3 regions of the Halomonas sp. GFAJ-1 genome follow, and region 1 is predicted to be linked to each of the others. Evidence: predicted binding sites of a transcription regulator. Region 1 holds the regulator's gene; each other region holds the start of a gene.

Region 1 (3,278 bases):
AGAGCCAAAGACCGCTATCGCTCTATGTGCACGTGCCTTTTTGCCGCAAAATTTGCTTTTACTGTGCCTGCAATAAGATTGCTACCAAAAACACCCAGCTGGCAGAGCCATATCTCTCTAGACTCGACCGTGAAATGGTTCTAACCGCCCGCCACCTAGATACTCAGCGGCCAGTACAACAGTTGCACTGGGGTGGTGGTACACCGACGTTTCTCTCGCTTGCACAAATGAGCGACCTGATTGACCGTTTAGACGCTCGCTTTGGTTTATCCATGTCGCCTGATCGTGATTACGCTATTGAAATTGACCCACGGGAAGCCGATGTATTTACCCTACGCCACTTACAGTCACTTGGGTTTAACCGGCTGAGCCTTGGCGTACAGGATTTAAACCCACAGGTACAAAAAGCGATTAATCGTGTGCAGCCGCGAGTGCTCACCGAAACATTAATGGATGAAGCTCATCGTCTAAGTTTTCGCTCACTTAATCTCGATTTGATCTATGGCCTGCCCTTTCAAACCGAGCAGAGCTTTGCCGACACACTGCAGCAGGTTATTGAGCTAAACCCAGCACGGCTATCAGTGTTTAACTATGCCCATATGCCCACTCGTTTTGCGCCTCAGCGACGTATTAATGAGGAAGACTTACCAAGTGCCGATGAGAAACTCGCTATTTTGCATACGACTATTGAGATGCTTACCAGCGCAGGCTATGTACACATTGGTATGGATCATTTTGCCCGACCGGATGATAGCTTGGCGGTTGCCCAGCGCAACGGCTCACTTCAGCGTAATTTCCAAGGTTACTCCAGCCATGCTCAGTGTGATCTGATAGGGCTAGGCGTCTCAGCCATTTCTCGCGTGGATGACGTTTATGCGCAAAACCCAACCTCTCTTGAACACTTTGAAGCAGCACTAGATCAAGGTAGGCTAGCAACAGCAAAAGGTTTAAGATTAAATCAGGACGACCTAATACGGCGAGACGTTATTGAACGCTTAATGTGTGATATGCGAATTGATCTAGCAGCAGTAGGCCAGCGCTGGGGAATTGATGCTGCTGACTACTTTTCTCCCGTTCTTGAGCAGCTTCACGCGGCAGAACAGGACGGCTTGCTGATACGTGACGGCCTCTCTTTGAGCGCCACACCCACAGGCCGACTGCTTATTCGTCATCTTGCCATGGCCTTCGATGCTTATTTATCCGGCCAGTCGTCTCAGCGTTATTCAAAAATTATGTGACCCTATTGAGGCGCTCTTGCCTGGCGCCTATCATGGCAAATGATAAACGGAGAATTACATGCCTCACCAAGCCAGCCCCCGACGTTCACTGCTGCAAGAAGCACGCTGTCAAACCTGCAGCCTTAGTTCGTTGTGCCTACCGCTGGCCCTTGAGCTTGAGGACATGGGGCAGTTTGACGCTATTATCCGCCGCCGGGCACCGCTTAAAAAAGGTGAGCCGCTGTTTCGCCAGGGAGACCCGTTTACCAGTGTGTATGCCGTTCGCTCGGGTAGCCTTAAACAGGTCACCAGCGAAGGGAATGGCAACGACCAGCTTACCAACTTCTACCTGCCCAGCGAGCTGGTGGGGTTAGACGGCATTGATGAAAACTATTACCCCGGCAGCGTTATTGCCTTGGAAACCACGACCGTTTGTGAAATCCCTTTCGACCGCTTGGACACGCTCTCTGAAGAGCTTCCCGAACTACGGGGACAGCTCTACCGGAGCATGAGTAAAGAGCTGAAAGATGACCGCCGCATGATGCGCCTGCTATCACGCAAAACCGCCGACCAGCGACTCGCTAGCTTTTTAATCACGCTCTCAGACCGCTTTCGTCGGCGTGGTTACTCCCCCTACAGCTTCCGGCTCTCTATGTCCCGGGCGGATATGGGAAATTACTTGGGCCTCGCGGTAGAAACCGTCAGCCGCATTCTTAGCCGTTTCCAGCAACAAGCCGTGGTAGCCGTGTCAGGGCGTGAAATTAATATCCTCGACATGCAGCGGTTAATTATCTTGGCCGAAGAGGACGAGCAGACCGCTACCCCACGTTAAATGCTTGAATGCGCCCGGCCATCAGTGCTGCTTGTTTGCTTTCAAGGTTTGCAAAATCAAATAGCTGGCGGTCGGCAAGCTGGGAGGGGGCCACATTCGTCACCGCTTTAAACATGCTTTCCAGCCGCCCAGGATGCTTCTTATCCCACTCTGCCAGCATATCTTTAACGACCTGACGCTGGAGGTTGGGCTGCGAACCACACAGATTACAGGGAATGATGGGGAACTCCATTAGCCGGGAGAACTCGGCAATATCCGCCTCTTTGCAGTAAGCAAGCGGACGAATGACGATATTTTTACCATCATCAGATAGCAGCTTAGGCGGCATAGCTTTTAAAGTCCCGCCAAAAAACATATTTAAAAACAGCGTTTCTAAAATATCTTCCCGGTGATGACCCAAAGCAATTTTGGTAGCGCCAATCTCTTCAGCAAATCCATACAGCGACCCTCTACGCAGTCGCGAACAGAGTGCACACGTGGTCTTTCCTTCTGGTGTTTTCTCTTTCACCACCGAGTAGGTGTCCCGCTCTAGAATATGGTACTCCACCCCCTGCTTATCCAAATACTGCGGCAGGATGTGCTCTGGAAAACCCGGTTGCTTCTGATCCATATTCACCGCCACCAGTGAGAAGTTAACCGGGGCGTTGCGCTGCAAGTTGCGCAAAATCTCAAGCATGGTGTAGCTATCTTTGCCACCCGATAGGCACACCATCACCCGGTCGCCTTCGCCAATCATCTGATAATCGATGATTGCGTTACCCACCTCGCGACGCAGGCGTTTTTGCAACTTGTTGAATTCACGCTTCTGTTTTGCGTCTTGGGTGTCGGGTAGGGATTGCTGGCTGGCCGCTTGGGCGGCATCGATGGTCGCCGGGTCAAAATAATCAAGAGATTGCATGGTATAGGCACTGCCGCTGGTAGAAAAAGCAGCGGCCATTCTAACAATACTCGACAGCTCCACCCAACAGAAACCCAGCGGGTTTAAGCCACCTGGGCAGTCTCACGCTGCAAACGGATATACAGCAGCGCACTCGCAGCAGCTTCACTTAGCACCCCGTGGCTGTTCATTGCGGGCAGTTGCCATCGCTCTAGCGCCTCGCCCAAGTCGTTGCCGATATCTACCTGGGGGTGTAAACGTCGCAGCTGGCGATGATGAAGCTTGGCGACATCCACCTGCGCATTGGGCAAACCGAAGCCAAGCGCCTCCTTGAACTGCATATTTAGCTGAT
Region 2 (3,278 bases), on a different contig from region 1:
GGCTGGCGGGTAACCCTAAGGCAAACGTTGCACGAGCGTTTAGCATCGCCTGAAAGGTTATGTCAGGCGTAAAAGCGAGAGGATTATCCTTCATTAAATGATCCACGTCTGCCGTTTGTTTACGCTCAAACGCCTTAGTGCCAACAGTCGCTACATTACGGCCTAAGGTTTCCAACAGACGGTTGATGAACCCATCTCGCTGCGCTGGCGAGAGCATGCCTTGCTCATCCAACGGTAGAGCTAAAAACCAAATAGCAGGCTCTGGCATATCGCCTAAACGAAAAACGATACCCAAACGCGCCTGGTGCTGCCAAGGCTCTGGCCAAGCCTGGTCACCGCTTTCGAAAGCGCGAAGCGTTTCCCGGGGGCAGGGAGTGACCCGCCGTCCCATGTGGAATAGCGAAACGTCAGCACCGCTGCGGGTAAAAAAATCATCAAGGGATTGAATTGGTTGCATAACATCCTTCCACATTGCAAGCGTGCACTCTACCTTGCTGTTCTAGCAGTGTCAGCCGTCAGGACAGAAAAATCGCCGCGATTTGCCGCAAGTGGTTAAAGTTTGAGCAACTTTGCTAAAGCCCCATGGGAGTAGCGGCTGCGACACCTTTCCATAGTTTATCCACAGCCTCTTGCAGGTTTTCTGTGAGTCTGTGAATAAACTCTTTTTACCGGTAAGCGAGTGGCAAGTTACTCACAGAGTTGGGATAATAGTGAGCAGAGTGTTCAATGTTCACGATGATTCCTAAGGTATTTATGAGCGTCCATCAACAGCTTCAAACCGCGCTTCTCGAGCTTGAAGCCTCGATGAAGGCCGCCAACTTATGGCGTATGCCTACTCCTGCAGCAGATGCATTTGCTAGCCAGGAACCCTTTTGTATCGACACGATGTCGTTGCCCCAGTGGGTTCGTTTTGTGTTCATTGCCCGGCTCAACGCACTGATTGAAGCCAAGGCCGCCATGCCGGCTAAATGTGAGATAGCGCCGGCGATGGCCGCGTATTTAATCCAAGAGAAGGTGCGTGCCAGTGACCAGATATTGGTAGTACGTGCGGTTGAAAAGGTTGACCGCTTAGTCACTGAAAATTAACTTGACCTTTGATTATTGAACCCAATGAAAAAAACCCAGTTCACGCTAGCGCGAGCTGGGCTTTTTTTACAGCAGTTAGGTGTCAACGATGTTACCACTAGCGTATTAAACGCTAGTGGCGCACTCGTTAAAAACGGTAGCTAATGCCTGCCATGATGACGACCGGGTCGATCTCTACGGTGCCAGCAGCCTCGCCATTAATTGTTGCGTCTGTATCAATATCGATGTACCAAGCCGCAGCGTTGAGCGCCCAGTTATCATCGATTAACAGGTCAATGCCCAACTGGCCTGCGGCCCCCCAGGAGCTGCTTAAATCCAGATCGCCAATCGCAAGGCTCTCATCAGAGAAGTGCGTATAGTTGATACCAACACCCGCATAAGGCTGTACTCGTGCATTGGTTCCACCCAACGGGTAGTACTGAACCGTTAAGGTGGGTGGTAAGTGTTTCGTTGAGGCTAGGTTGTCGCCATTCAGCTCGATGTCGTGCTTAAACGGCAGTGCCGCGAGAAGTTCCACGCCGATTTTATCGTGGAAGCGATAGCCCAGAGTAAAAGCAAAATCAGTTTTGTCCTGGACGTCGACCGAGAAGGCGCCTCCTGCTAGTGAGCCGTTATCACTTTTCGGAGTCACCTGCGCCACGCCCACACGGGTAAAGAAATCACCGGCGCCATAGGCGAAGGCTTGGCTGCTGGTAGCCAGTGTAGCTGCCGCGAGGCCAGCGGCAAGTAGGGTAGGTACAGTACGGTGGCGCATAGCGTTGCTCCTAGCGGATTAAGTCACTTCATTAATGGGTCACATCTTAATAAGAAGTTTATCGACTCGTAGCAGAGCAGTTATTGACCTAGGGCAATGAGCGCTAAGAAGTATTACAAAAACTACCTAATTAGTTCTGCGAGCGGGCTTGAATAGCCTGTGGGGAGTCTTTGCTGAAGCTGTTAGTTAGGCTGGTGGTCGATGTTTGGAAAGCCTGGAGAGGTCGCCACAAGTAAACGGGCGTCACTGACATCAATGAGACCCTCCCGCAACAGACGGGAAGGCCTCAGGATCAATCGATCGTTTAGCTAATTTAAGTGCGGAATCCGCGCTCGATTAGCGAACAATATGTTGATGTTCATCCGCAGCTCAGCTGCAAAAATGAAAGCTGACGGGCCTATTCGGCCGTAGCCAGCAGGCTAGCGTTGCCGCCCGCTGCGGTCGTGTCGATGCACAGATGACGCTCCACCACAAAACGATCCGGTGCGATGGTCTGGGTCTCAAGCGGTATGATGGCTCCTTCGCGTTTCGCCAGGGCAACCAGCAGCTCACGCGGCCAATCGCTGGCGCCAGCGGCAGCGACCGCCGCAATGCCTTTGATCTCGCTCAGCGTTGCGGCGGAGACACTCCCATCAAGCCCGGCCACGGGTGCGCCTGCATCAATCAGCGGTTGAACTACTTGAGCCGCGCCTGGCGCGACGACGATGGCTGCACAGCCTGTGCCGAGGGCTTGAGCAGCCTGGGCAATGGCGATATCCAGGGTCGGCCCTAGGCACAGAATCACTCCCTTTGGATACATCGCCAAACGGTTGCTTTCCCCCGTCGGCCCCGGCAGTGTCTGCGGCGTCATATCCAACGCTGCCGTTTCAGCCAGCGCCTTGCGGATCACGCCGCCTTTGCCAGCGAGCGCTTTGCGCAGTACCTCAATTCGATTGGGGCGCACCGCCCAGTTGCGTGAATCTAACCCGTCGAAGGCGGCCTGCAGCGCTTGAAGCGTCACGGCATCTCCCTGGGGCGCGTCGCTGTGCTCAGCGGCGGCAGTGCGGCGGAAACGCGTGATATAGAGCGGCCCGCCTGCTTTGGGGCCAGTGCCGGAAAGGCCTTCGCCGCCAAACGGTTGAGAGCCAACGATGGCACCAATCTGATTGCGGTTGACGTAGACGTTGCCAACATGGATACGCTCGACGATCTGTTGCACGCGGTCATCAATGCGGGTGTGCAGTCCGAAAGTCAGCCCGTAACCCTTGGCATTGATATCGTCGACGACCTTGTCGATATCCCGCGCCTTGAAGGTAGCTACGTGCAGCACCGGGCCGAAGATTTCACGCTCGAGATCTTCGATGCCCCCAACCTCAATTACCGCGGGGGTAACGAAGGTGCCGGTGGTTGGCGCGGAGAGCTTCTTCAGCACCTTGCCCGCTTTCTCGTGGGCGGCTAC
Region 3 (3,278 bases), on a different contig from region 1:
AGCCGATTTTACAGAAAGCCTGAATAAAGCTCGCCGAGCGTGCGGCCAATACGATGTCGCAGGCCAGGGCGATGTTGGCACCGGCACCTGCGGCCACGCCGTTCACCGCACAAATGGTCGGGAACGGCATATCTTTAAGAGCGCGCAGCATGGGGTTGTAGCGTTTCTCAAGTGACTCGCCGAGATCGGGGGCTTGCTCACCGGGGGCAACGCTGCGGTCGGAAAGATCTTGGCCAGCGCAGAAGCCGCGTCCGTTGCCGGTCAGCAACAAAGCGCGAACGCTTGGGTCCTGGCACACGTCCTTAAGCGCCTTGCGCATCTCGGCATGCATCTCAGTATTGAAGCTGTTCAAGCTGTCGGGGCGGTTTAGCGTAATGCAGGCAACGCCGTCTTCCACGGTGTAAAGCAGGGGCGCTTGGCTCATGGGGTATATCCTTGTGTCAGTGCCCTTGAAAAGTGGCAGGTCGTTTTTCTTGGAAGGCGCGAATGCCCTCTTCGCGGTCGGCGGTACCCGCCAGTAAGGTGAATGCATGGCGTTCAAAGCGCAGGCCGGTGGCTAGGTCGGTATCCATCGCCTTGTGCAGCGATTCCCGCGCTAAACGCACCGCCAGCGGTGCCTTGGCGGCGATGCGTGTTGCAATGGCCATGGCGTGTTCAAGGGTGAGTTCGGGTTGGGTAATCTCGCTAATCAGGCCAGCTTCGAGGGCACGGCGAGCAGAAATTGGCTCGCCGGTCAGCACCATTTGGGTAGCCAGAGATTTGCCTACCGCTCTAAGCAATCGTTGGGTGCCGCCAGCGCCGGGCATGATGCCCAGGTTGATTTCCGGCTGGCCAAACAGGGCGTTTTCACCGGCAATGATGATGTCGGCATGCATGGCCAGTTCGCAGCCACCGCCCAAGGCATAGCCATTGACGGCGGCAATGATCGGTTTGCGAAAGCGCGTAATGGTGGCCCAGTGGTGCTGGCGAGGATCTTCCAGCATGCCCACCAGATCGCGTTCGGCCATTTCGTTAATATCCGCACCGGCGGCGAACGCTTTCGCACTGCCGGTAATCACCACGGCGCGAACGTTGTCGTCACTATCAGCCTTGCTCAAGGTGTCGGCGAGCTCGCCGAGAAGCTGCGTATTAAGCGCATTCAGTGCGTCTGGGCGATTCAGCGTGATGCATAAAACGCCTTCCTGGGGTGGGGTTGTTTTTAGAGTAGTGGGCATTTTTACCTCAGTTCGGCCTGTGGCGCACAGGATGAATATCTGCCGAGTATAGGTTTATTTTGATACGCATCAATATTGTTTATATGTTTTTAGTGTGTCGCTTAACGTTATTTTTGATCATTTGTTTTTTATTAACAATGGCTTTAGTGCATTTTGGCGAACGAAATATGGTTGTTAGACCATGGTATGAAGCCTGGGTGCGTGGCTAAAAAAGCGACTTTTAACCCCTATATTTCGAGTTTTTAGATATCAGTTCACCCGTTCTTTAGTAAGTGGTGACAAGGAAAGCGTTTGATGTTTTGTTACGGGAAAGATAGTCTTAAAAAATATAGCGTATCAAAAAAATAAGTGAGTGCAGGAGCGCCCCATGACGCAATCAGCGCAGCAGATGTTCGACCTTCATCGTGAGATTCTTGACCAAGCTGTCGACGCCATTTCCAGCCGTAATTTCTGGACGCCCTATCCAGAAAGCATGCGGAAATACCCTGAGGATGCCGTTAAAGCGGCGCCGTCGACGTTCGAGTCACTACTCAATCAGCCATTTGCACTTAATGGTGTTGGCAGCACCCAGCAAGTGGGTGGCGAAGTGTCACCTTATGGCTTTGAACTCGGCATTACGTATGACCAGCCAAACCTCGACGAGCTGGTAGCGGCCATGCAAGTAGCAATGCGCGACTGGCGGGATGCCGGGGCGCAAGCGCGTGTTGGGGTGTGTCTGGAAGTCCTGTCACGCCTTAATGTCATGAGCCCAGAGATCGCCCAGGCGGTGATGCATACTAGCGGCCAGGGGCCGTTGATGGCGTTTCAAGCGGGTGGGCCGCATGCCCAGGATCGCGGCCTTGAAGCCGTGGCCTATGCTTGGCAGGCAATGGCTCAGATTCCCGCTACCGCGAAATGGGTCAAGGCCCAGGGCAAGCATGATCCCATTGTCATGGATAAGCGTTTTCACATCGTTCCGCGCGGTATCTCGTTGGTAGTGGCCTGTTCCACGTTTCCCACCTGGAATACGTATCCTGGCTTGTTTGCCAGTCTGGCGACGGGCAATCCGGTCATCCTTAAGCCACACCCTGGCGCTATTTTGCCTGTGGCAATGACTGCACGTGTTGTTCAGCAAGTATTGGAGGAAGCAGGCTTTGATCCTTGTCTGGTTAGCCTGGTACCCGACACTGTCGATGCGCCGCTTACCAAGACGCTGGCGCTTGACCCTGCGGTCAAACTAATCGATTTCACCGGCTCCAACGCGTTCGGAGACTGGCTAATACAGAACGCCACCCAAGCTCAGGTGTTTGCCGAGAAAGCCGGCATCAACACGGTTATTATCGACAGTGTGGATAACCTTAAAGCGGTCACGGCGAACCTGGCCTTCTCGCTGAGCCTCTATTCTGGGCAGATGTGCACGACCCCTCAGGCCATTTATGTACCGAAAAGCGGGATCGAAACAGCGGATGGCCATTTAAGCTTTGATGACGTGGCGGCCGCGCTTGCGAAAGCTGTCCAGGCGTTTCTGAGTGACAATGACCGCGCCTGCACGGTGTTAGGTGCCCTGCAGTCAGTAGACACGCGAGCACGAATTGATGAATGTCGTGGGCTGGGCGATATAGCGCTGGATAGCGAGTTACGCAAACACGCCCAATTCCCTGACGCCCGCATCCACACGCCGCTTATCCTCAAGGTAGATGCAGCGCAGAAAGCTGCCTACAGTGAGGAGCGCTTCGGCCCGATAAGCTTTGTCATCGCGACTGAGAACACCGCGCATAGCATTGAGCTGGCGCGGGAGGTGATTCGGGAAAAGGGCGCGATAACACTCGGTGCCTACACCACCGATGAGGCCGTGGCCGCACAGTTCGAGCAGCTGGCGATGGATGTGGCCGTTCCGCTGTCTCTGAACCTGGATGGGGGGATATTCGTCAACCAGTCGGCTGCTTTTAGTGACTTTCACGCCACGGGCGGTAATCCGGCAGCCAATGCTTCCTTATGTAACCAAGCCTTTGTCGCCAGCCGTTTCGTGGTGGTGCAAAGCCGTCGCCACAGCCCATCAAACTAACGGAGAACGTTATGCCTTAC

What was found. The regulator FNR, encoded in region 1, switches genes on or off when oxygen is low (the NO sensors DNR and NnrR bind a similar motif). The targets are predictions, from matches to a motif close to TTGATNTANATCAA.
Region 2: a site for FNR is predicted at 1,924-1,937, ahead of MOY_RS10825 (OmpW/AlkL family protein). Genes of this name have one in related genera too.
Region 3: a site for FNR is predicted at 1,274-1,287, ahead of paaF (2,3-dehydroadipyl-CoA hydratase PaaF). Genes of this name have one in related genera too.

What each region holds. Positions count from the first base shown of each region.
Region 1 covers NZ_AHBC01000005.1:21,438-24,715, reverse strand. The annotation lists gene hemN (oxygen-independent coproporphyrinogen III oxidase) at 1-1,238, shown strand, start outside; gene fnr (fumarate/nitrate reduction transcriptional regulator Fnr) at 1,297-2,049, shown strand; gene ttcA (tRNA 2-thiocytidine(32) synthetase TtcA) at 2,036-2,947, opposite strand; gene MOY_RS01885 (DNA polymerase III subunit epsilon) at 3,031-3,278, opposite strand, start outside.
Region 2 covers NZ_AHBC01000039.1:37,939-41,216, forward strand. The annotation lists gene MOY_RS10815 (DUF3549 family protein) at 1-457, opposite strand, end outside; gene MOY_RS10820 (YqcC family protein) at 754-1,086, shown strand; gene MOY_RS10825 (OmpW/AlkL family protein) at 1,214-1,840, opposite strand; gene putA (bifunctional proline dehydrogenase/L-glutamate gamma-semialdehyde dehydrogenase PutA) at 2,238-3,278, opposite strand, start outside.
Region 3 covers NZ_AHBC01000058.1:26,947-30,224, forward strand. The annotation lists gene paaG (2-(1,2-epoxy-1,2-dihydrophenyl)acetyl-CoA isomerase PaaG) at 1-424, opposite strand, end outside; gene paaF (2,3-dehydroadipyl-CoA hydratase PaaF) at 441-1,214, opposite strand; gene paaN (phenylacetic acid degradation protein PaaN) at 1,582-3,258, shown strand; gene paaY (phenylacetic acid degradation protein PaaY) at 3,270-3,278, shown strand, end outside.